2 linked regions of the Peterkaempfera bronchialis genome follow. The protein of the gene in region 1 interacts with the protein of each later gene in a pairwise test. Links are inferred from orthologs where the notes say so. Each region holds a gene or a part of one and is shown on either strand. Other genes may lie near its edges. The genes, in order: C7M71_RS26520 and dnaE.

Region 1 (10,406 bases):
GCACTGATGCTGCGTCAAGATGTTTGGCAGCAACGGCAGAAGACCTCGAAATTTTTCGATCTACCCTGCACGTGAACAGTGATGAGTTTCGGTGAACTTTCGGAAACTCAGTCATTGACTGCCCCTTTGAGCCGGGCGCATACTCTCCAGCGATCGAAACCTCCCTGTAACGCAGGCGACTCCCTACGGACTCACCGGAGAGCAGAGGTCGCAATGATCGTCAAAGCCCGCGCGCACCCCCCGCCTCCCCCACCCTCGGCAGGCCTGCCGGCCGGCTGAGGCCACCCCGACCGTCGACAGTCCCTGAACCTCCGGGGCTGTTGACAACTTGACGGAGTCAGACCAACCTTTCGCCATCGACAGACCTCAACCACTGTCGATCCGGGTGCTGTCGCTATCGACAGGCCTGAGCCAGCGTCGATCCGGGTGACCCGCTGCGACCTGGTCCTCCGGTTGTCGATCACACGACGACCGGCCCCCCACGCCGCCCGCGTTGCATGACGCTGATGCGCGGTCATCCCCACCCTGGCCACCACCCGGCCGGCCATCGGCATTCCCACCGGGCCGCATCAGGCTGCCCGGCGCCGCCACCCGCCCTTCACCAGGAGGAAGCACCCCATGAACAACGCCCGCATCCACCCGAAGCGCCGCACACGCGGCCGCGTCAGGCTGCTCGTCGGCAGCCTCATCTCCGTGGTCATGGTCGTGGCCGCGATGGCTCTGCCCGGCACCGCCAGCGCCATCTCCTCGAACCAGACCGGTACCAACAATGGCTACTACTACTCGTTCTGGACCGATGGCGGCGGGTCCGTCAACATGGACCTGGGCGCGGGTGGCAACTACAGCACCACCTGGAGCAATGTCGGCAACTTCGTCGCCGGCAAGGGCTGGAGCACCGGCGGACGCAAGAGCGTGAACTACTCGGGCAGCTTCAACCCGTCCGGCAACGCGTACCTGGCTCTCTACGGCTGGACCACCAACCCGCTCGTCGAGTACTACGTCGTCGACAACTGGGGCACCTACCGGCCCACGGGTACCTTCAAGGGCACCGTCACCACTGACGGCGGCACCTACGACATCTACCAGACGACGCGGACCAACGCCCCGTCGATCGAGGGCACCAAGACGTTCAACCAGTACTGGAGCGTCCGGCAGTCGAAGAAGACCGGCGGCACCATCACCACCGGCAACCACTTTGACGCCTGGTCCAAGTACGGCATGAACCTGGGCAGCTTCAACTACATGATCCTCGCCACCGAGGGCTACCAGAGCAGCGGCAACTCCAACATCACGGTGAGCGACGGCGGCAACGGCGGCGGCACCACCACCGGCGGCACCACCGGCGGCTCCACGACCGGCGGCTCCACCAACGGTGGCACCACCGGCGGCGGTGGCGGCGGCTGCACCGCGACGCTCTCCGCCGGCCAGCAGTGGAGCGACCGCTACAACCTCAACGTCTCGGTCAGCGGCTCCAACAACTGGACCGTCACCATGAACGTCCCCTCCCCCGAGAAGATCATCGCGTCCTGGAACATCAACGCCACCTACCCCAGCAGCCAGGTACTCACCGCCAAGCCCAACGGCAGCGGCAACAACTGGGGCGTCACCATCCAGACCAACGGCACCTGGACCTGGCCCACAGTCTCCTGCAGCGCCAGCTGATCACCGCACACCCGATACACCGCACCTGTGGCGCGGCGGCCCTCGGCCGCCGCGCCATGCTGCTGCCGACCCTTCATTGCCGTCATCCCTCACGCGTCGTACGAACATGTGTAAGACCTCCGTACCTGTGCGCTCTCCATCGGAGACAGTCCCCCGCACAGCAAGGAGCACCGCACCATGCGCGACCCGATGGACTTCGACCTGACCGTGCTGCTGACCGCCCCCGAGGGCGGCGCCCGGACCACCGCCCGCTTCGCCCTCCGGGCGGACGCCCCGCACCTGGTCACCGTGTCGCTCGGCGACCCGCACCCCGCCCTGTGGTCGCTTCCCCGCAGGCTGCTCGGCGAGGGGCTGTTCCGTCCCTGCCGGCAGGGCGGCACCCGGATCAGGCCGATCGGGCTGGACACCCGGCGCGGCATCCGGATCACCCTGCCCTCCGACATCGGCGATGTGCTGCTGGAGGCCCCGGCCGCGCCGCTCGGTGCCTGGCTGGAGCGGGCGCTGCGGCACTCCCCGCTCCCGTCCACCCGGCGCCCCCGGGAGCGGCCCGCCCCGGACTGGGACCAACTGCTCTACCCCGTGCCGCTGCCGTGGCAGCAGGGCGGCACGGGCCACGCCGGCCGTCCCCTGGCCTGAGTGACCGTCAATGTGCGTACCACGTATCCAATGTGCCACGGCACCCCTAGCCTGGGCGGAAGCCGGATCAGGCGAGGAGGCAGGATGACCAGCACGCCGCTGCCCGCGTTCCCCGAGGGCTTCCTGTGGGGTGTGTCCACCGCCGCGTACCAGATCGAGGGCGCGGTGGTCGAGGACGGCCGGGGGCCGTCCATCTGGGACACCTTCGCGCATACGCCCGGCCGGGTCCGCGACGGCCACACCGGGGACACCGCCTGCGACCACTACCACCGCTGGCCGGAGGACCTGGCGCTGCTCGGCGACCTCGGGGTGAACGCCTACCGGTTCTCCCTCGCCTGGCCGCGCGTCCAGCCCGACGGCGCGGGCCCCGCCAACCCCAAAGGGCTGGACTTCTACGACCGGCTGGTCGACGCCCTCGCCGCACGCTCCATCGCCCCCGTCCCCACCCTCTTCCACTGGGACCTGCCGCAAGCCCTGGAGGACCGGGGCGGCTGGCTGGACCGCGACACCGCGCACCGCTTCGCCGAGTACGCCGCACTGGTCGCCGAACGCCTCGCCGACCGAATCCCCGCCTGGATCACCCTCAATGAGCCGCTGGTGCACATGGCCGAGGGCTATGCCTTCGGCAGCCACGCCCCCGGCCGGGCGCTGCTCCTCGACGCCCTGCCCGTCGGCCACCACCAACTGCTCGGCCACGGGCTGGCCACCGCCGCGCTGCGGGCGCACGGCGCCCGCGAGGTGATGGTCACCAACAACTGCACCCCCGTGCGGCCCGCGAGCGACTCCCCCGAGGACACGGCGGCGGCCGATGTCTACGACGCCTTCCACGACCGGTTCTTCAACGACCCGGTGCTGCTGGGCAGGTACCCCGACCTGTCGGCGGTGGGGCTGCCCGCCGACCCGCCGTACCTCCGCGACGGCGACCTGGAGACCATCGGCGCTCCGCTGGACGCGCTGGGCGTCAACTACTACAACCCCACCCGCGTCGCCGCCGCCGCTCCCGGCTCCGGGCTGCCCTTCGACCTGGTGCCGATCGAGGGGGTACCGACCACCGCGTTCGGCTGGCCGGTGGTGCCCGAGGGCCTGTACGACCTGCTGACCGGGTTGCGCGCACGCTACGGAGCCGCCCTGCCGCCGATCCACATCACCGAGAACGGCTGCTCCACCGAGGACGCGGTCGACGAGGACGGCCGCGTCCGCGACACCGCCCGCATCGACTTCCTGGACGGCCATCTGCGGGCCCTGCACCGGGCGGCGAAGGCGGGCGTGGACGTACGCGGCTACTTCGTCTGGTCGCTGCTGGACAACTTCGAATGGGCCGAGGGCTACCACCAGCGGTTCGGCCTGGTCCACGTCGACTACGCCACCCAGCGCCGCACCCCCAAGGACTCCTACCACTGGCTGCGTACCGCGCTGACCGGCCGCAACCACCGCCGGGACAGCCGCCGGGACTGACCGGACCCGGACGGCGGACACGGTGCGTCACCCCGGACGGGAGCGGTCGTTGTAGGCGTCGTGGAGACCACGCGCATCCCCCGCCAGCTCCCGCCCCTCGCGGAAGCCCCCCGTCCCCGCTCCGCCCCGCCCGCCGCCTGGGGTGACACCCCGCTCTTCGCCTCGCTCGCCGAGCAGTGGCGTGCCATCGGCCGCGCCGTCCCCGGTCTGCCCGACACCGAGTGGAGCAATCTGACCCGCAGACCGCCGGGCCACGGCCAGCGGCCGTCATGACATCCTGCCCGCCGTCCGACGGACCGGCCCCGGCACGGGATTTGCCGCGCCCCGGCGGCCGGGCGGAGGATGGCCCGCGACGACAGGCGACGCACCGGGAAGGGTGACCGCATGGGCGCGAGGCCACTGCTGAACCGCAGGCTGGACGGACTGGGTACGACGATCTTCGCCGAGATGTCGGCGCTGGCCACCGCCACCGGCTCGATCAACCTCGGCCAGGGGTTCCCCGACACCGACGGGCCCGCCGAGGTCGCCGAGGCGGCGGTGCGGGCGATCCGCGCGGGCCACGGCAACCAGTACCCGCCCGGCCCCGGCGTCCCCGAACTGCGCACCGCCATCGCCGAGCACCAGCAGCGCTTCCACGGCCTCGCCTATGACCCCGACACCGAGGTGCTGGTCACCGCCGGTGCCACCGAGGCCATCGCCGCCGCCCTGCTCGCCCTGCTCGAACCCGGCGACGAGGTCATCGCCCTCGAACCCTTCTACGACTCCTACGCCGCCTGTATCGCCATGGCCGGAGCCGTCCGCGTCCCGCTCACCCTCCGGGCGCCGTCCTTCCGCCCCGACCTCGACCGGCTGCGCGACCTCATCACCCCCCGCACCCGCCTGCTGCTGCTCAACACCCCCCACAACCCCACCGGCGCCGTCCTCACCCCCGCCGAACTCACCGCCATCGCCGACCTCGCCGTCGCCCACGACCTGCTCGTCGTCACCGACGAGGTCTATGAGCACCTGGTCTTCGGCGGCAGCCACCACCCCATCGCCGCCCTCCCCGGCATGCGCGAACGCACCGTCTCCATCTCCTCCGCCGGCAAGACCTTCTCCTTCACGGGCTGGAAGGTCGGCTGGGTGACCGCCTCCCCCGACCTGGTCGCCGCCGTCCGCACCGCCAAGCAGTACCTGACGTATGTCAGCGCCGGCCCGTTCCAGTACGCCGTCGCCGAGGCCCTGCGGCTGCCGGACACCTACTTCGAGACCCTGCGCACCGACCTGTCCCGCAAGCGCGACCTGCTCGCCGACGGCCTGTCGGCCGCAGGCTTCGAGGTCTTCCGCCCCGAGGGCACCTACTTCATCACCACCGACATCACCCCCCTCGGCGAAAAGGACGGCCTGGAGTTCTGCCGCACCCTCCCCGCACGCTGCGGCGTCGTAGCCATCCCCAACGTCGTCTTCTACGACAACACCGACGCGGGCCGCTCCCTCGTCCGCTTCACCTTCTGCAAGCGGAAGGAAACTCTGGATGAAGCAGTAACCCGCCTCAAGCGGCTCGCGCCCTGACGGACGCCGGGCCACCCGATCCGCCAGGGTTCACTCCGTGTCCTTCGCATGCCGTGGCGAGGCGTACACGAGGATCCTTGGTCGCAAGCCTGCCTCGGAGCTGATGCTGGCGGTTCCAGTTGGATGGAGCTCACGCACGCACCTCGACCTGGCCGAGGTCATCGCCATCGAGAGGGCGCAGCGATTCCCTGAGCTGCTCGGGATCGGCGTTGATGCGCCGGGGAACCAGCGAGCCCCGGCTCGCTCGCGGGGGCGGGTGGGCCGGGGCTCGCTGGGGTCGGGGCGGGGTGGGGTCAGGGGGTGGCCGGGGTGACCGGGGTGACCTTCTCGCGGAACGCTGCCAGGCAGGGTTCGCAGTACTGCTCGGCGGCGGGCTCGCCGTCCTGGACGGGTTGGACCGCGGCGTCGCGGTGGAGTACGCGGCCGCAGAGGGCGACATCCGCGCCGCTGGCGACGACGTGCCAGAAGTCGACCGGCCGGTCGCCGCCGGGCTCGGCCGGGCCGTGTTCCGCTCTCATCTCGTGCATTGCCTGCCTCCAGGGCATCGGGCCGCAGCGCGAGCGCGGGCCGCACGCCGATCGGGCCAGGCCGGGCGCCGCGCCGCCAACCATGCCTACAGGGGAACGTTAAGCCGGAAGGGGCGCGGCGGCACGCCGAGCGGTCCGACCGGATGACTGTGCGAAGAGATGGCCGTGCGAAGAGATGGCGGTGCGAAGAGATGGCGGTGCGAAGAACTGCCAGCGTCAAGGAGGCGCCGGGGCCATGCCCCGTACGAGGGGCGGTGCGTCCACCGGCGGGCGCGGTTGCCGGGGTGGGCGCGGTGCCGCCGCTACGGTGAGGCGCGATGACCACGCGACTGCTGATCCTGGGCGCCACCGGCCCGACCGGCGCCCTGCTCCTCGACCGGGCCCTGGCCGCCGGCCATGAGGTGACCGCGCTGGTGCGCGACCCGGCGCGGCTCACCCGGAGCGATCCACGGCTGACCGTGGTCTCCGGTGATGCCACGTCGGACGCGGATGTCTCCCGGGCGGCGATGGGGGCCGATGCGGCACTGGTGGCGCTGGGGTCCGGACGGTCCGTCAGATCGCAGATCGCCAGCCGCTCCGCCGCCGCGCTGATCCCGGCGCTGCGGGCGCAGGGCGTGGACCGGGTGGTGGTGCTCTCCGCCTTCGGCGTCGGGGAGACCGAGCGGCAGGCGGGCCTGCTGATGCGGTCGGCCTACCGGACGGTGATGCGGCAGCTCTTCGCGGACAAGGCCAAGGCCGACGCGGCCTGGCGGGCGAGCGGCCTGGACTGGACGCTGGTGTACCCGGTGACGCTGACCAACGGCCCACGGACCGGCACCTACCGGGCGGTGCCCGCGCTGCGCGCCCGGGGGGTGCCACGGATCAGCCGGGCCGATGTGGCCGACTTCATGCTGGCCCAGATCGGTGACACCGCGTGGAGCGGGCGTACGGCCGTGCTGGCGGGCTGAGCACCACTGCGCTGTACCCCCAGCCGTGAGCCGTGAGGAAGAAGCTGCCCCCGTGCGGAACCTGCTGCGCCGGACCGTCCCCCTCGCCATCGGAGCGCTGCTCTGCGGCCTCGCCGCCGCCCCGGCGGCGGCGGCCCAACCGCCCCCCGTGACCGTCCAGTTGCTGGATATCACGGACTTCCACGGCCACCTCCAGCCGCCCGCCCCGGGCGACGGCGGCACGGTCACCGGGCCGGACGGGCGCACCGTCACGGTGGGCGGCGCCGCGTATCTGGCGGCCCAGTTGGAGCGGCTGCGGGCCGGGCACCGCAACACCGTCACCTTCGCCACCGGGGACAGCTTCTCGGGGTGGCCGTTCGAGGTGGACGCCTTCCGCGACGAGCCCACGGTGGAGGTGCTCAACCGGCTGGGACTGCGCTTCTCGGCGGCGGGCAACCACGAACTGGACGTCTCGCCCGGCTTCCTGGTGGACCACATGGAGCACGGCCGCTGCTTCGGCACCGTGGACCGGGACAGCTGCTTCACCGATTCCACCGGCCGCCGCTTCCACGGCGCCGACTTCGACTTCCAGTCCGCCAACCTGGTGGACGCCGCGACCGGCCGCCCGGTGCTGGCCCCGTACCGGGTGGAATGGTTCGACGGCCCCGGCGGCACCCGCCTCCCGGTCGGCTTCATCGGGCTCACCATCCCGGACACCCCCACCGGCTCCACCTCCTTCCAACCGGGGCTGCGGGCGCTGGACGAGCTGCGGACGGCCGACCGGTACGCCGCAGAGCTGCGCCGCAAGGGTGTCCGGGCGATCGTGCTCAATGTGCACGACGGCGGGGCGCAGCGCGATCCGGCGGCCGGGTACGACGGCTGCGGCTCGGCGTGGGGGCCTGCGATCGACCTCGCCGCCCGGGTCTCCCCCGACATCGACGCGATCACGACCGGGCACTGGCACCATGCGTTCCGCTGTGTGCTGCCCGACCCGGCCGGCAATCCGCGCCCGGTGCTGGAGGCCGGCCACCATGGCGGGGTGGTCAGCGAGATCGACCTCGCGCTGGACCCGCGCACCGGCGAGGTGATCCGCGACCGGACCACCTCGGTCAACCATCCGGTCACCCGGGACCTGCCGCCGGACCCGGCGGTGCAGCGGATCACCGACTACTGGGTGGACCGGGCCGCCGAACGCCGGTCGGAGCCGCTCGCCCGGCAGACCGGCTCCTTCACCCGGGCCGAGGACGCGGACGGCGAGTCCACCGCCGCCGACTTCTTCGCCGATGTGCAGCTCTGGGACGCCGCGCGGACCCCGGGCGGCCACGCCGACCTGGCTCTGCTCGCCGCCCGCCCGGCCGTCGGCGCCACGGCGGTGCGCGGCGACCTGCCGTACGACCGGGGCGACACCCCGGGTGACGCCGACGGGCGGGTGCTGCTGGGCGAGTCCTGGGACGCCTACGGCTATGGGAACCCGGTGCTCTCGGTGAAGCTGACGGGCAGTCGGCTGAAGGCCGTACTGGAGCAGCAGTGGCAGTCCCGGTCGGACGGCTCGGTGCGGTTCGCGCCGCTGGCCGTCTCGGGCAACGTCTCCTACCGCTACGACCCGCAGCGGCCGGTCGGACGGCGGATCGACCCGGCGGAGGTGCTGATCGGCGGCAAGCCGCTGGACCTCCGGCGGACCTACCGGGTGGCCGCGCTGGCGTACACGGTGGTGGGCGGCGACGGGTATCCGGCCTTCTCCGGGTACACCGACCCGGTCCGGTGCGGTACCGACCATGAGGTGCTGGTGGACTATCTGAGGGCGCATCCGGTGATCTCTCCGGCGCCGCTGGACCGGGTGCGCCGCACGGCCTGAGCACCGGACCGGACGAGGACAGACCGAGGACAGGCCGAGGACCGCCCCGGGGCAGACATAGGGGGGCGTGCGGGGCGGTTACGCGCGCCTCCCCGAATGGACGCACAACCAGTGAGCCGCCCACAGCCCACCCAGGGTTGTCAAGAGGGCCCCCTCGGGCGGCAACCGGACGGCTATGCTCCTGATTGCTCACCGCACCGACACGATTACTCCAGGTCAGACGCGGGCGCAGGATCTCTGCGCACGGAGCGCCGCAAGCGCCGGGCGCACGGCTGATTCACCCGATCGGCCGTATCCCGCTCCCCGTTCGGTCGTTGTCCCGATTGTCGTTCCTTCCTTTCAACTGCTTGAGGATGCCGATGGTTCGTACTGGAACGCCATCCGCAGGCCCACGGCCCGCATCCGCGCTCGTCTGGATACTGCCCCCCGTGGTGATGGCCGTCTGCGCCGCCGCTGCGGTGGCGACGGTGTCGGCGGCGGCCCGGGTGCCGGTCGCGTGGTGCGGTGCCGTGGCGACCGCGGCGGTGCTGCTGATCGCCGGCGAGACCGCCCGCCGGGGGTGGACGATCACCGCACTGCGCCGCCGGCATGCCGACCAGGAGGCCGCCCTGCACCGCAGGCTGGCCGAGCAGGAGGCCGGGACGGCCCGGCTGGCCGAGGTGCTGCTGCCGGAGGCGGTGATCCGGCTGCAACGCGGCGAGTCGGCGGCCGGGGTGCTGAAGGCCGCCGCCTACGAGGCGGGCAAGGACCCCGACTTCACCCCCGCCCACCACGCCGTGCTGCGCACGGTGGTGGAGGCCGTGGTGGCGGAGGAGGACCTGCGGGACTCCGCACAGCGGGCGTTCGTCAACATCGCCCGCCGGGTGCAGGCGATCGTCCACCAGCAGGCCCAGGATCTGCGGGAGATGGAGCACCGGCACGGCGAGGACCCCGAGGTCTTCGGCGACCTGCTGCACATCGACCACGGCACGGCCCTGATCGGCCGTCTGGCCGACTCCATCGCGGTGCTGGGCGGCGCCCGGCCGGGCCGGCAGTGGAGCCAGCCCGTGGCGATGTTCAGCGTGCTGCGCGGGGCGATGTCGCGAATCCTCGACTACCAGCGGGTGGACCTGCACTCGGTGGCCGAGGTGGCGGTGGTGGGCCCGGCGGCGGAGCCGCTGATCCACGCCCTGGCCGAACTGCTGGACAACGCCACCCGCTACTCGCCGCCGCAGACCCGGGTGCATCTGAGCGCCACCGAGGTGCAGTCCGGGGTGGCCGTGGAGATCGAGGACGGCGGGCTGGGCATGGGCGAGGAGGCCCGCAACCGGGCCGAGGCGATGCTCAACCTGGGGTCCAGCGGCATGGACCTGACCGACCTGGGCGAGACGCCCAGGCTGGGGCTGGCGGTGGTCGGCCGGCTTGCCCACGCGTACGGCTTCCAGGTCTCGCTGCGGCCGTCCGCGTACGCGGGCGTGCGGGCGGTCATGGTGATCCCCGGCGATGTGCTGACCTCCGTGCCGCCGCCCCGCGCCGTACCCCGGCCGGGCACCATGCCGCCGCCCCGGCCGATGCCGACCCGGCCGGCGCAGCCCCGGCCCGGGGCGCAGGCTCCGGCGGCGGTACGGCACCAGGAGGAGGAGCCGGTCGCGGTGGAGCAGAACGCGTACGGCCTGCCGCAGCGGCGCCGCCGTACCTCGGCGGCGCCCCGGCCCCGGCCTGGAGGGGCGATCCCGGCCTCCCCCGCCCGGGCCAGGATGCAGGCCCCGGCCCCGGCCCCGGCCCCGGCGCCCGCGTCGGCCGAGCGGCCCGTGC
Region 2 (11,711 bases), 4.8 Mb from region 1 along the record:
TGGTCCAGGCCGCCGGTGGCGCGGAGCCGGCCGAAGTACTGGGCCAGCAGGTTGAGCGCCACAAAGGCGACGACCAGCACGCTGGACCCGGCGACCACCGCCCGCGCCGAGGCGTTGTCGCCGGAGTCCACGACGCCCCGCATCATCACCAGGATGCCCAGCGACTGGAAGGTCGCCACAAAGAGCAGCGGCATCCGGGCGACCCGGGCGCGGGACAGCTGGGCCCGGTAGACGGCGCCCAGGGCGGGCAGCAGCCGGACCCGGGGGGCCAGCGGGGCGGCGGCGGGAACCGCGGCGGGCGCGGCGGCTGCCGCTGCGGCGGGCGCCTCGGGCGCGGCGGCCTCCATGGATGCGGTCACTCGGCCAGCCCTCCTTGTCGGCCGCCCAGTTCGAGGTAGGCGTCCTCAAGGCTGGGCGTGGCGAGGGTGAAGTCGTCGAGCGCGGCGAAGGCCGGCCCGGAGGTGACGGCGGCGACCAGTTCCCTGGCCTCCTCGGGGGTGGTGCGCAGGGTCCAGCGGCGGCCGGAGATCTGGGCGCGTCCGGCGGCGGCGGCGAGGGCCGGCAGGTCGGGGGCGGTCTCGGTGCGCCAGACCAGGTCCAGCCGGACGCGGCCGTCCACCAGGGCCTTGAGCTGCCCCGGGGTGTCGCAGGCGATGACCCGGCCGGCGTCGAGGACGGCGACCCGGTCGAGGACGGTCTCGGCCTCGATGACGTTGTGGGTGACCAGCAGCACGGTGGTGCCGTGCTGGCTGCGGCGGCGGTCCACGGCGGCCCAGACGGCCCGCCGGGCGACGGGGTCCATGCCGGTGGTGGGCTCGTCCAGGACCAGCAGCGGTCGCTCCCCCACCAGGGCGGCGGCGAAGCAGGCCAGCCGCCGCTGGCCGCCGGAGAGTCGGCCGATGGGGCGGCCGGCCAGCGGTTCCAGGCCGAGTTCGGCGAGCACGGCGTCGCGTTCGGCGCGGGCCTGCCGGGCGGGCAGGCCGCGCAGTCGGCCGGTGGTCTCGGCGGCGAGGGCCACGGTGAGTTCGTCCAGCGCGGTGGACTCCTGGCCGAGGTAGCCGAGCAGCCGGGAGGCGCGCTCGGGGTGGCGCACGATGTCGTGGCCGAGGATGTCGATGGCGCCGGTGTCGGGGCGCAGCAGGCCGGTCAGCTGCCGGACCAGGGTGGACTTGCCGGCGCCGTTGGGTCCGAGCAGGCCGAAGATCTCGCCGCGCCGGACGTCGAGTGAGACGGCGTCGTTGGCGCGCACCTCGGCGGCCCGGGTGCCGCGGCCGGTGCGGTAGGTCTTGACCAGGCCGCGTACGGTGCAGCACGGGTCGGCCAGGGTGCGGTCAGGGGTCTGCCGCGCCTGCTGTGGTCTCTGTGTCGTCACCCGTCACCGGCCGGGGACATGTGTGGTGCCCGTACTCACGGTTGACGACTCTACGCCGGACGGGGGGCGGAAGGGGAAACGGGTCGGTCAGTCGTCCACGGAGACGACCTCGCCGCCGGGTACCCGGGTGGCCAGTTCGCGCCAGAACCCGGCCCGGATGGCATAGCGGTCGTGTTCGTCGATCTGGTCGTCCTTGTGGGCGAGCAGGCCGAAGCGGGCGGCGTAGCGCAGCAGTTCGCCGTCGACCCGGTGCGGGATGCGCGGGTACTCGGTCCAGAGCACGGTGAGCCGCTCGGGGTCGCCGAGCCGCTCGGTCCAGCGGCGGGCGAAGACCTGGCCGACCTCGTGCGGGTCGCCGCCGATGGCGGTGATGTCCTCCTCGCGGTCGGCCCAGCGCTGCTCGGCGTTGGTGACCTGGGCGAGGGTGGGCAGGGAGTCGCCGGGCGAGGGGGCGTCGCCGGGCCGTTCGACCCAGCCCCGGTCGGAGGACCAGCGCAGCACGGCGGCGTGCGGCTGCTGGGGTTGCCCGGCGGGGGTGGCGGCCGGGGCCGCGGAGGCGGCGCGGCCGGCGAGGTCCTTGGGGGTGGGCACGGTCTTGTGGGCGGCGGGCGCCGGGGCCTCCTCGGGGCGCGGCCGGGCCGGTTCGCCCTCGGGGGTGGCGGGGGCGGCGGGCTGCTGGGCGGGCGGGGCGGAGAGGATCTTGGCGATCTCGGGGCGGGGACCGGCCGGCGGGCAGGCGGCGGCGAGATCCCGGGCGCGGACCCAGCGGGTGATCCACTCCCGGTCGAGCACCCGGCGTTCGTCGGCCTCGGCGACCAGGTCCTCGGACTGGTTGAAGTCGCCGTCGGCGGCCTGGACGGCCCAGAGGTGGACGGCGACGCCGTGCTCCTTGGCGGACATCATGCCGGGCAGCAGGTCGCCGTCGCCGGTGACCAGGACGACATCGGCGCAGGCGCGGTTGCGGGCGAGTTCGGAGAGTTCGGCGTGCATGGCGGCGTCCACGCCCTTCTGCACCCAGCGGCCGTCGGCTCTGGTGAGGGCGCCGAGCCGGACGGTGACCCGGGGCATCACCCGCAGCCGCCGGTGCTCGGGCATGGGGCGGCGGTCGGGGGCGGCGTCGAACCAGTAGATGCGCAGCAGCGGCAGCCCGGTCTCGGCCTCGGCGCGCTCGCGCAGGGAGCCGATCAGGTCGGTGTGGTCGACGGTGATCCGGGACCGGGATGCCTCTCCGGCCAGCAGGCTGGCTGCGGCGCCGAGCAGGTATCCGGCGTCCACGAGGACGACGCAGCGGTCCACTTCCACACCTCTTCCCGTTCGGCTCGGCCGGAGCCGGGCCCGCGTACGCAGGATCCGGGTGGCGCGGTCGGCGGCTCACCGTTCAGAGTCCATACCCGGGGTTCGGGCGGTGAACCGCGCCGATGGATCTTGATTCACTCGATCACGTTTGGATGACGGCCATGCGGTGATCTTGTCACCGTCCAGCGGATGGGGGACCATCGCGGCTTCGGCGTCATGTGAGGGTTCTATAAAGGTGTTCCCTGCCAAGATTCTCGGCCCTGCCGGGGGTCTCACCAATGGAGCATCATGCGTATGCGTAGCGTGGCGCCGGTTCTGATCGGCGCCCTTGCTCTGGGCGTCCTGGCCGCTCCGGCGGCCTCTGCGGCCACTGCGGCCGGCAACCCCGCCCCGAAGATCACCAAGGCCGTGGTCTCCTCGCTGGTCCTCGGCCCGAAGACCACCAAGACCTGGACGGCGTCGGTGACCGTCACCGACGAGTCCGGCATCAAGGGCGTCAAGCTCATGCCGTGGCCGGCCATGGTTCCGGACTTCGCCCCGAAGGCGTCCGATGTCGCCGACGAGGGTGCCGCCGCCACCTGCAAGGCCACCTCGGCCACCACCTCGGTCTGCACCTACAAGGAATCGATCAACTCGCACGCCGACCTCGGCGACAACCTCGGCGCCGGCCGCTGGTACGTGGCCGTCCAGGTCACCGCGAAGGACGGCGGCACGACCTTCGCCCCGAAGGCGACGTCGTTCACCTTCAAGCGCCAGGCGTCGCTCACCGCGAAGGCTTCGGCGAAGTCGGTGAAGAAGAACAGCACCATCACCGTCACCGGTCAGCTGAAGGCCGCCGACTGGAAGTCCGGCAAGGTGGTGAACTACGGCAAGCAGTCCGTGACCCTCCAGTTCCGCAAGTCCGGCACCACGGCCTGGAAGGCCGTGAAGACGGTCAAGGCCGACGCCAAGGGCGCCGTGAAGGCCACCGCCAAGGTCTCGGCTGCGGGCTCCTGGCGCTATGCGTTCGCCGGCAACGGCTCGGTCGCCGCGGTGAACTCCGCCGGGGCCACGGTCTCCCTCAAGAAGTAACCCAGCCAGGAGGCAACCGGGCGCAAGAGGCAACCGGGCACAGAGCAGGCAAGCGCGGGCGCCGCACCCCATGAGGTGCGGCGCCCGCGCCGTCGTACCGGCCCCGGCCTCAGCCGGCCAGGCAGGAGGGGCCGAGCAACTGCTTGAGGTCGCCGAAGAGCGCCGGGTCGGAGGTGACCCGGTGCCGGTCGAGCCGGAGCACGGTGGTCTTGCGGTGGCCCTCCAGACGCAGCCGGACCTCGGTGTTGCCCTTGTGGTGGGTGAGCACCTCGCCGAGCCGGGCGACCAGCGGCGGGGTGATCTTCACCATGGGGATGGAGATCACCACGGGGGCCTCGGCATGGGCGTCGGAGAGGTCGGGGACGGTCAGCTCCATGCCCATCAGCCGGGGGACGTCCTCGCGCCGGTCGAGCTTGCCCTTGACGAAGACCACCGCGTCCTCGACCAGCTGGGTGGAGACCAGCTGGTAGCTGGCGGGGAAGAACATGCAGTCGATGGAGCCGGCCAGGTCCTCGACGGTGGCGATGGCCCAGGCGTTGCCCTGCTTGGTCATCTTGCGCTGGAGGCCGGAGATGATGCCGCCGATGGTGAGGATGGACCCGTCGGGCCGCTCGGCCAGGTCCGCGACGGCGCAGTCGGCCTTGTCGGCGAGGACGTGCTCGATGCCGTGCAGCGGGTGCGAGGAGACATAGAGGCCGAGCATCTCCCGCTCCTGGGTGAGCAGGAAGGACTTCTCCCACTCGTCCTCGGAGAAGACCACGTCCAGGCCGAAGCCGGGCCCGTCGTCCTCCACCGCGTCACCGCCGAAGAGGTCGAACTGGCCCTCGGCCTCCTTGCGCTTGACCCCGACCACATTGTCGATCATCGGCTCGAACTGGGCGGTGAGGCCCTTGCGGGTGTGGCCCAGGGAGTCGAAGGCGCCGGCCTTGATCAGGGATTCGACGGTGCGCTTGTTGCAGACCACCGACTCGACCTTGTCCAGGAAGTCGGGGAAGGAGGTGTACTTGCCCTTGGCCTTGCGGGTGCGGACGACGGAGTCCACCACGTTGGCGCCGACGTTGCGGACGGCGGTGAGGCCGAACCGGACGGTGTCATTGCCGTGCGGGGTGAACTCGGCGTCGGACTCATTGACGTCCGGCGGCAGCACCTGGATGCCCATCTTGCGGCACTCGTTGAGGTAGACCGCCGACTTGTCCTTGTCGTCCTTGACCGAGGTGAGCAGCGCCGACATGTACTCGGCCGGGTAGTTGGCCTTGAGGTAGGCGGTCCAGTAGGAGACCAGGCCGTAGCCGGCGGTGTGCGCTTTGTTGAAGGCGTAGCCGGAGAAGGGGACCAGCACGTCCCAGACGGCCTGGATGGCCTCGTCGGAGTAGCCGCGCTCGCGGCAGCCCTTCTGGAAGGGGACGAACTCCGCCTCCAGGATCTCCTTCTTTTTCTTGCCCATCGCCCGGCGCAGCAGGTCGGCCTGTCCGAGCGAGTAGCCGGCCAGGATCTGGGCGGCCTTCTGCACCTGCTCCTGGTAGACGATCAGGCCGTAGGTGGGCTCCAGCACCTCCTTGAGCGGCGCCTCCAGCTCGGGGTGGATCGGGGTGATCTCCTGCTGCCCGTTCTTGCGGAGCGCGTAGTTGGTGTGCGAGTTGACGCCCATCGGGCCGGGGCGGTAGAGCGCCAGGACGGCGGAGATGTCCTCGAAGTTGTCGGGCTTCATCAGCCGCAGCAGGGACCGCATCGGCCCGCCGTCGAGCTGGAAGACGCCGAGGGTGTCGCCTCGGGCGAGCAGTTCATAGGCTGCCTTGTTGTCCAGCGGGAGCTGGAGCAGCTCGATCTTCTCGCCCTTGTTCTTCTCGATCGCCTTGACGGCGTCGTCCATGATGGTGAGGTTGCGCAGGCCGAGGAAGTCCATCTTCAGCAGTCCGAGCCCCTCGCAGGTGGGGTAGTCGAACTGGGTGATGACGGCGCCGTCGGTGTGCCTGGTCCACACCGGGATGTGGTCGGTGAGCGTCTCGGCGGACATGATGACGCCGGCCGCGTGCACGCCGGGCTGGCGGATCAGGCCCTCGATGCCGCGCGCGGTGTCGATGACCTTGCGCACGTCCGGGTCGTTCTCGTACAGGCCCCGGATCTCGCCGGCCTCGCTGTAGCGGGGGTGCGCGGAGTCGGTGATGCCGGAGAGCGGGATGCCCTTGCCCATCACGTCCGGCGGCATGGCCTTGGTGATGCGGTCGCCCATGGCGTACGGGTAGCCGAGCACCCGGGAGGCGTCCTTGATGGCGGCCTTGGCCTTGATGGTGCCGTAGGTGACGATCTGGGCGACCTTGTCGGAGCCCCACTTCTCGGTGACATAGCGGATCACGTCGCCGCGCCGGCGCTCGTCGAAGTCGATGTCGACGTCGGGCATCGAGATGCGCTCGGGGTTGAGGAAGCGCTCGAAGATCAGGCCGTGCGGGATGGGGTCGAGGTCGGTGATGCCCATGGCGAACGCGACCAGCGAGCCCGCCGCCGAGCCTCGGCCGGGGCCGACCGCGATGCCCTGGCCCTTGGCCCAGAGGATGAAGTCGGAGACCACCAGGAAGTACGCGGGGAAGCCCATCTGGCAGATGGTGTCCATCTCGTACTCGGCGAGCTTGCGGTGCTCCTCGTCGTAGCCGCCGGGGAAGCGGCGGTCCATGCCCTTCCACACCTCGGCGCGGAAGAACGCCTCCTCGCTGTCGTACCCCTCCGGGATGGGGAACCTCGGCATCAGGTTCTTGAACTCGAACATCCCGGCGGTGTCGACCTGCTGGGCGACCAGCAGCTGGCTGTTGCGGCACCCCTCCTGCCAGGCGTCGGAGGAGTCGACGGCGTACATCTCGGCGGCGGACTTGATGAAGTAGCCGGTGCCGTCGAACCGGAAGCGGTCCGGGTCGGAGAGGTTCTTGCCGGTCTGCACGCAGAGCAGCAGGTCGTGCGCGGCGGCGTCCTCCTCCCGGGTGTAGTGGGAGTCATTGGTGACGACCGGCGGGATGCCCAGCTTCTTCCCGATCTCGATCAGGCCGTCGCGGACCCGCTTCTCGATGTCCAGGCCGTGGTCCATCAGCTCCAGGAAGTAGTGGTCCTTCCCGAAGATGTCCTGGTACTCGGCGGCCGACTTCAGCGCCTCGTCGTACTGGCCGAGGCGCAGCCGGGTCTGGAGCTCGCCGGAGGGGCAGCCGGTGGAGGCCATCAGGCCGGCCGCGTGCTCGGCCAGGATCTCCTTGTCCATCCGGGGCCACTTGACCAGCCAGCCCTCGGCGTAGGAGCGCGAGGTCAGCTTGAAGAGGTTGTGCAGGCCCTGCTTGTTGCGGGCCCAGATGGTCTTGTGGAGGTAGGCGCCGGACGCGGAGACGTCGTCGCGCTTCTGGTGCGGCTGGCCCCACAGGATGCGCTTGGGGTTGGTGCGCGACTCGGGCGCGACATACGCCTCGATGCCGATGACCGGGGTGATGCCGGCGGCGGTGGCCTGCTTGTGGAACTCGGCGGCGCCGTACATATTGCCGTGGTCGGTCATCGCGACATGGGTCATGCCCTGCCGTTCGACCTCCTTGAACAGCTCCTTCAGGCGGGCGGCGCCGTCCAGCATCGAGTACTCGGTGTGGACATGCAGATGCGCGAAGGAATCGCTCACAGCAGGGCCTCCGGAGGGATCGCAGGCGGTCGGTCGGGCGGTGGACGCGCGCGGGTGACGGCCAGGCACGGAACGTGTGCGGGGGCCGGGGCGAGGTAAGGCCCGGACCGCTCAGGGCCCGGACCACGTCTCACGCGTTCACGGGAGCAGAGTCTATCCCCGCCTGCCACTCCCGGCGCCCCGCTCTCCGGGCTGCCTTCGGGGCACCGCCAGGCACCTGCGGCGTTCCTCCCGGGCGGAGGAAATTCCCGGGCGTGCCGCCGTCCCGGGAACCAATGACCGGCATGGTTCGTCCGGGAGTACGACGATCACCGACCCGACCCTGCTCCGGAGGTACCCACCATGGCGGCCCCCCTCCGCACGGCCCGCGCCGCCGGCCGCCGTGCCGTTCGCCGCGCCGACCGCCGTGCCGGGTCGGTCCCGGGGCGCTGAGGCAGCGGTGGTCCTCGGGTGGCCTGCGGGCGGCGGACGGCAGGGGCGGTACGGCCCCTCCCCCGCCCCCTCGGCGCTGCTCACCGGAGCCCGGGCGGCGGTCTTCGCCGCGCTGGTGCTGGTGCTGTCGGCCGGTTCGCACACCCTGATGTCGCAGGCGCCGCTGCCGGCGCCCACCCTGGCGGCGGCCGGTGCCGGGGCGTTCGCGCTGGTACTGCTGCTGGGGCGGCGCGAGCGCTCCTTCGGGCAGATCGCGGCGCTGGTGGTGCCGCTGGAGCTGGCCCTGGACACCCTGTTCACCACCGGCCAGGCCACCTGCTACGCCACCACCGGCGGCGGGCCGATCACGGGTCCCTGGCACTCGGTGAGTTCGCTGCTGATGTGCGGCGGCGCCTCCCCCTCGGCCGCCGGGGCGCCGCAGGTACCGGTCGCCGGGGCGCTGGCCCCCTGGCTGGTGCTCGCCGCCCATCTGCTGCTCGGGCTGGCCGCCGCCTGGTGGCTGCGGGCCGGTGAGGCCGCCGCCTTCCGGCTGCTGCGGGCGGTCGCCGCGCTGGCCGCCGCCCCGCTGCGGGCCGCGCTGGCGCTGCTCTCCGCGCTGGCCGCCACCGGCGTCCGGGCTCCGTCGCCGCCGCCCGGGGCGCCCCGGCGGACGGCCGTACCGGCCACGCCGCTGCTGCTGCACTCCGTCGTCCGCCGGGGGCCGCCGTACCGGCTCCGCACGGCCTGCCGCTGACCCCGCCGCGCCGGGGCTCCGGCCCGCCGTGCCGCCGCGCCCACTCCACGGCCCCCGACACGACAGGGACGCATCACCATGAGCTCCAGCCAGCAGAAGAACGCCGCCGCCCGCGAGCGCATCCAGGCCGCCCGCGCCGAGCAGGTGCGGCGGGACCGCCGCCGCAAGCAGCTGATCGTCGGCATAGCCGCCGTGGCGGTGGTCGCGGCGGGCACCGGCATAGGCGTCGCGGTGCAGAGCCACCGCGCCGCCTCCGACAAGCCCTATCTGGCGCCCGCGCACTCCAGCGGCACCGACGGCACGGTGGTCGTCTACGGCAAGCCCACCGCCAAGGCGACCCTCCAGGTCTACGAGGACTTCCGCTGCCCGATCTGCGCCCGGCTGGAGCACTCGGCCGGTACGGCCATCCAGTCCCTCGCCGACCAGGGCACATACAAGATCGAGTACCACTTCGGGGCGTTCCTGGACGGCAACCTGGGCGGCCATGGCTCCCGCAGCGCGCTGAACGCCGCCGGGGCGGCGCTCAATGAGAGCACGGCCAAGTTCAAGGCGTTCCACGATGTGCTCTACGCCAACCAGCCCGAGGAGACCAACGACGGCTTCGCCGACCCCGACACGCTGCTGGCACTGGCCGACAAGGTCCCGGGGCTGAAGACCGCCGCCTTCACCAAGGCGGTCCGCGACCAGAGCTTTGAGCCGTGGGCGCAGAAGGTGGCGGACGCCTTCTACAAGAGCGATGTCACCGGCACCCCGACGCTCAAGCTCAACGGCAAGACTCTGACCGTGGTCAAGCAGGACGGCTCCACCGTCACCGGGGACGAGTTCACCGCTCTGGTGGACCAGGCTCTGGCGGGGTAGCGGCCCCCGGCTGCCGGGGCGGCTCCTCCCGCTCCCGCCGGGTCCCGACCACAAAGAGCGGGACCCGGTGCAGCGGCGGCGGCTCCCCCGGCAGCCCCGCCCGGATCCAGGACGCCCGGAAGGTGGCCCGCAGCAGTCGGCGGGCCCGCAGCAGCAGGTACCCGGCCAGCGGCAGCTCCACCAGCAGCGCGAAGGCCAGGCTGGTCCAGAAGTCCCGGCTGCCGCGCGCGAGCGTCACATCGAACCAGGCGTCGCAGATCAGCAGCACGGCGGTGGCGATGGCCAGCGGGATCACCACCTGGCGGCGGCGCCACCCGAACCAGGCCGTCGCGGCCAGCGTGGAGAGCAGCACGATGTCGAAGCCGACCCAGGCGAAGCGCCACTGATCGGCGACATAGTGCACCGGCAGGGTCAGTGCCAGATAGCCGATCCAGGGGATGAGCGCCAGGCAGACGGCGACCAGGATCCGCAGGCCGAAGGTGAGCCTGCGTGCGTCCCCCGGCCGCCGCTGGACGTCCATGGGTCCATTCTCCGCCCGGGGCCGGGCGGACGGGCTGATTGGCTGGTTGGTTGGTCCCCAGGGGATCAGTGGTAACTGTTCGATCGGATTCGGGCACAACCGCCTCGCCTCCGCCGTTGATCGGTCAGAATCGCGGCGAGAGACGGGGGGTGGGCCCGGTATGGCCTCCAAGGGTGCGGGCCGGGCGAGACTGCTGGCCGCCGGCTCGCTACTCGCCGCCGTGGTCCTGATACTCGGCGCCCTGGGCCTGCTCGGCGGGCTCCAGGGCATCGCCGCCCAGCTCACGGCCGACCGCTGGCAGCCCGAGCAGCCCACCGGCCCCGACCACGTCACCGCCCGGATGCGCGCCGTACGCGCCGCGGTGACCAAGGAGTTCGCGCTCCCCTTCGGCACCGGCTGCTACCGCGAGGACGGCGGCATCGCCGGCGGCGGCGAACACCCCCTCGGCCGCGCCTGCGACTTCATGCTCGGCCCGGCCGGGGTCAAGGCCACCGGCGACCGGGCGAAGCTCGGCGACCGCATCGTCCGGTGGGTGCGCGACCACGCCGACGAGTACGGCATCTGGTACGTGATCTACCAGCAGCACATCTGGTCCAGCCGCCACCCCGAGCGGGGCTGGATGCCCATGGAGGACCGCGGCAGCATCACCGGGAACCACTTCGACCATGTGCACATCTCGGTCTACTAGCCGCGAGTGCGCGAATCGCCAGACACCGCCTAAGCGGTCGCGGCGGCGGGCGGCGGGCGGCGGGGCCAGGGGCTCAGGCGTCGAGGTCGGTGAGGAAGTCCAGGGCGGCGGCCCAGGCCAGCGCCGCCGCGTCGGCGTCGTAGTCGGGCAGGCCTGGGTCGGTGAAGAGGTGGCCGGCGCCGTGGTAGCGGTGGACCTCGACCTCGGCCCCGGCCCGGCGCATCCGCAGATACCAGGCGTTCAGCCAGTCCTCGGTCTCGAAGGGGTCGGGTTCGGCGACATGGAGCTGCACCGGGATGCCGGTGGCGGCCTCGTCCAGGATGTCCGAGGTGCCGTGGAAGAGCAGCAGGCCACGGGCGCCCTCGTCGGCGAGGGCGAGGTTCTGGGCGAGCGCGCCGCCGAGCGAGAAGCCCGCGTAGACCAGGCCGCCCGAGCCCGACCCCAGCAGCGGGACGGCGACCGCCACCGCCCGCCGGAGCAGTTCCTCGGTGCCGATCTCCTCCTTGATCGCCATGCCCTCCTCCACCGTGTCCACGACCCGCCCGTCGTAGAGGTCGGGCAGATGCACCTCGTGGCCGGCCGTACGCAGCCGGTCGGCCGCCGCCTGGACGGCGGGCCGGAGCCCATAGGCGGAGTGGAGGAGGAGGATGCGGGCCACGGGGGTGCCTTCCTGGCTGTGCGGTCGGTGGTGCACCCCCCATGATCCCGGTCGGCATGGTCCCGGTCAGCGCGGGGTCCGCCGTCACCGGCCGCCGCGCGATCCGTCAGGATGGTCCGAGTTCGCCCGAGAGACCGCGTCCCAGGAACGGAAGTCCACCACGATGTGGAGCGTGATACGCCCCCTGTCCCTGCTCTGCTGCGCGGTCGCCGTACCCGTCCTGGTCGGCTGGGTCGCCGACCGGCTGCTGCGCCGGGCGCTGGGCCGCCGCCCCGGCTCGCGGACCCTGCCGCTGCTGCGCCGCTGCCGGATGCCGCTCCAGGCGGCGGTCGCGGCGGTGTGGCTCTATGCGGCGGTACCGGCCGTCAGGCTGCCGGAGGAGCTGTACCCGGGGACCCGGCACCTCCTGCTGCTGCTGGCGCTGGCCGCCTCGGGCTGGC

What was found.
Region 2: the proteins of C7M71_RS26520 (region 1) and dnaE interact in binary tests that used the Escherichia coli proteins (3 or more experiments, as listed by UniProt). The link is inferred for Peterkaempfera bronchialis from one-to-one orthologs.

The regions. Positions count from the first base shown.
Region 1 is NZ_CP031264.1:6,181,460-6,191,865, reverse strand. The notes cover bases 3,438-6,220. They hold C7M71_RS26520 (pyridoxal phosphate-dependent aminotransferase), read left to right. Parts: upstream 3,438-4,137; coding sequence 4,138-5,304; downstream 5,305-6,220. Other genes in these bases: C7M71_RS26505 (NAD(P)-dependent oxidoreductase), read left to right, coding at 6,149-6,220; C7M71_RS26510 (hypothetical protein), read right to left, coding at 5,598-5,831; C7M71_RS26525 (hypothetical protein), read left to right, coding at 3,814-4,026; C7M71_RS26530 (GH1 family beta-glucosidase), read left to right, coding at 3,438-3,753. Also shown: C7M71_RS26540 (glycoside hydrolase family 11 protein), read left to right, coding at 619-1,662; C7M71_RS26535 (SsgA family sporulation/cell division regulator), read left to right, coding at 1,840-2,298; more of C7M71_RS26530, read left to right, coding at 2,383-3,437; more of C7M71_RS26505, read left to right, coding at 6,221-6,778; C7M71_RS26500 (bifunctional metallophosphatase/5'-nucleotidase), read left to right, coding at 6,831-8,612; C7M71_RS26495 (sensor histidine kinase), read left to right, coding at 8,972-10,406. UniProt on the Escherichia coli protein: Shows aminotransferase activity with methionine and histidine as substrates, and to a lesser extent also with phenylalanine.
Region 2 is NZ_CP031264.1:1,365,069-1,376,779, forward strand. What follows is about bases 3,649-7,736. They hold dnaE (DNA polymerase III subunit alpha), read right to left. Parts: upstream 7,383-7,736; coding sequence 3,849-7,382; downstream 3,649-3,848. Other genes in these bases: C7M71_RS05985 (DUF5707 domain-containing protein), read left to right, coding at 3,649-3,739. Also shown: C7M71_RS05970 (ABC transporter permease), read right to left, coding at 1-347; C7M71_RS05975 (ABC transporter ATP-binding protein), read right to left, coding at 356-1,324; C7M71_RS05980 (NYN domain-containing protein), read right to left, coding at 1,460-2,668; more of C7M71_RS05985, read left to right, coding at 2,957-3,648; C7M71_RS05995 (hypothetical protein), read left to right, coding at 7,822-8,547; C7M71_RS06000 (DsbA family protein), read left to right, coding at 8,626-9,405; C7M71_RS06005 (hypothetical protein), read right to left, coding at 9,371-9,925; C7M71_RS06010 (hypothetical protein), read left to right, coding at 10,086-10,613; C7M71_RS06015 (dienelactone hydrolase family protein), read right to left, coding at 10,687-11,307; C7M71_RS06020 (mechanosensitive ion channel family protein), read left to right, coding at 11,435-11,711. UniProt on the Escherichia coli protein: DNA polymerase III is a complex, multichain enzyme responsible for most of the replicative synthesis in bacteria. This DNA polymerase also exhibits 3' to 5' exonuclease activity. The alpha chain is the DNA polymerase catalytic subunit.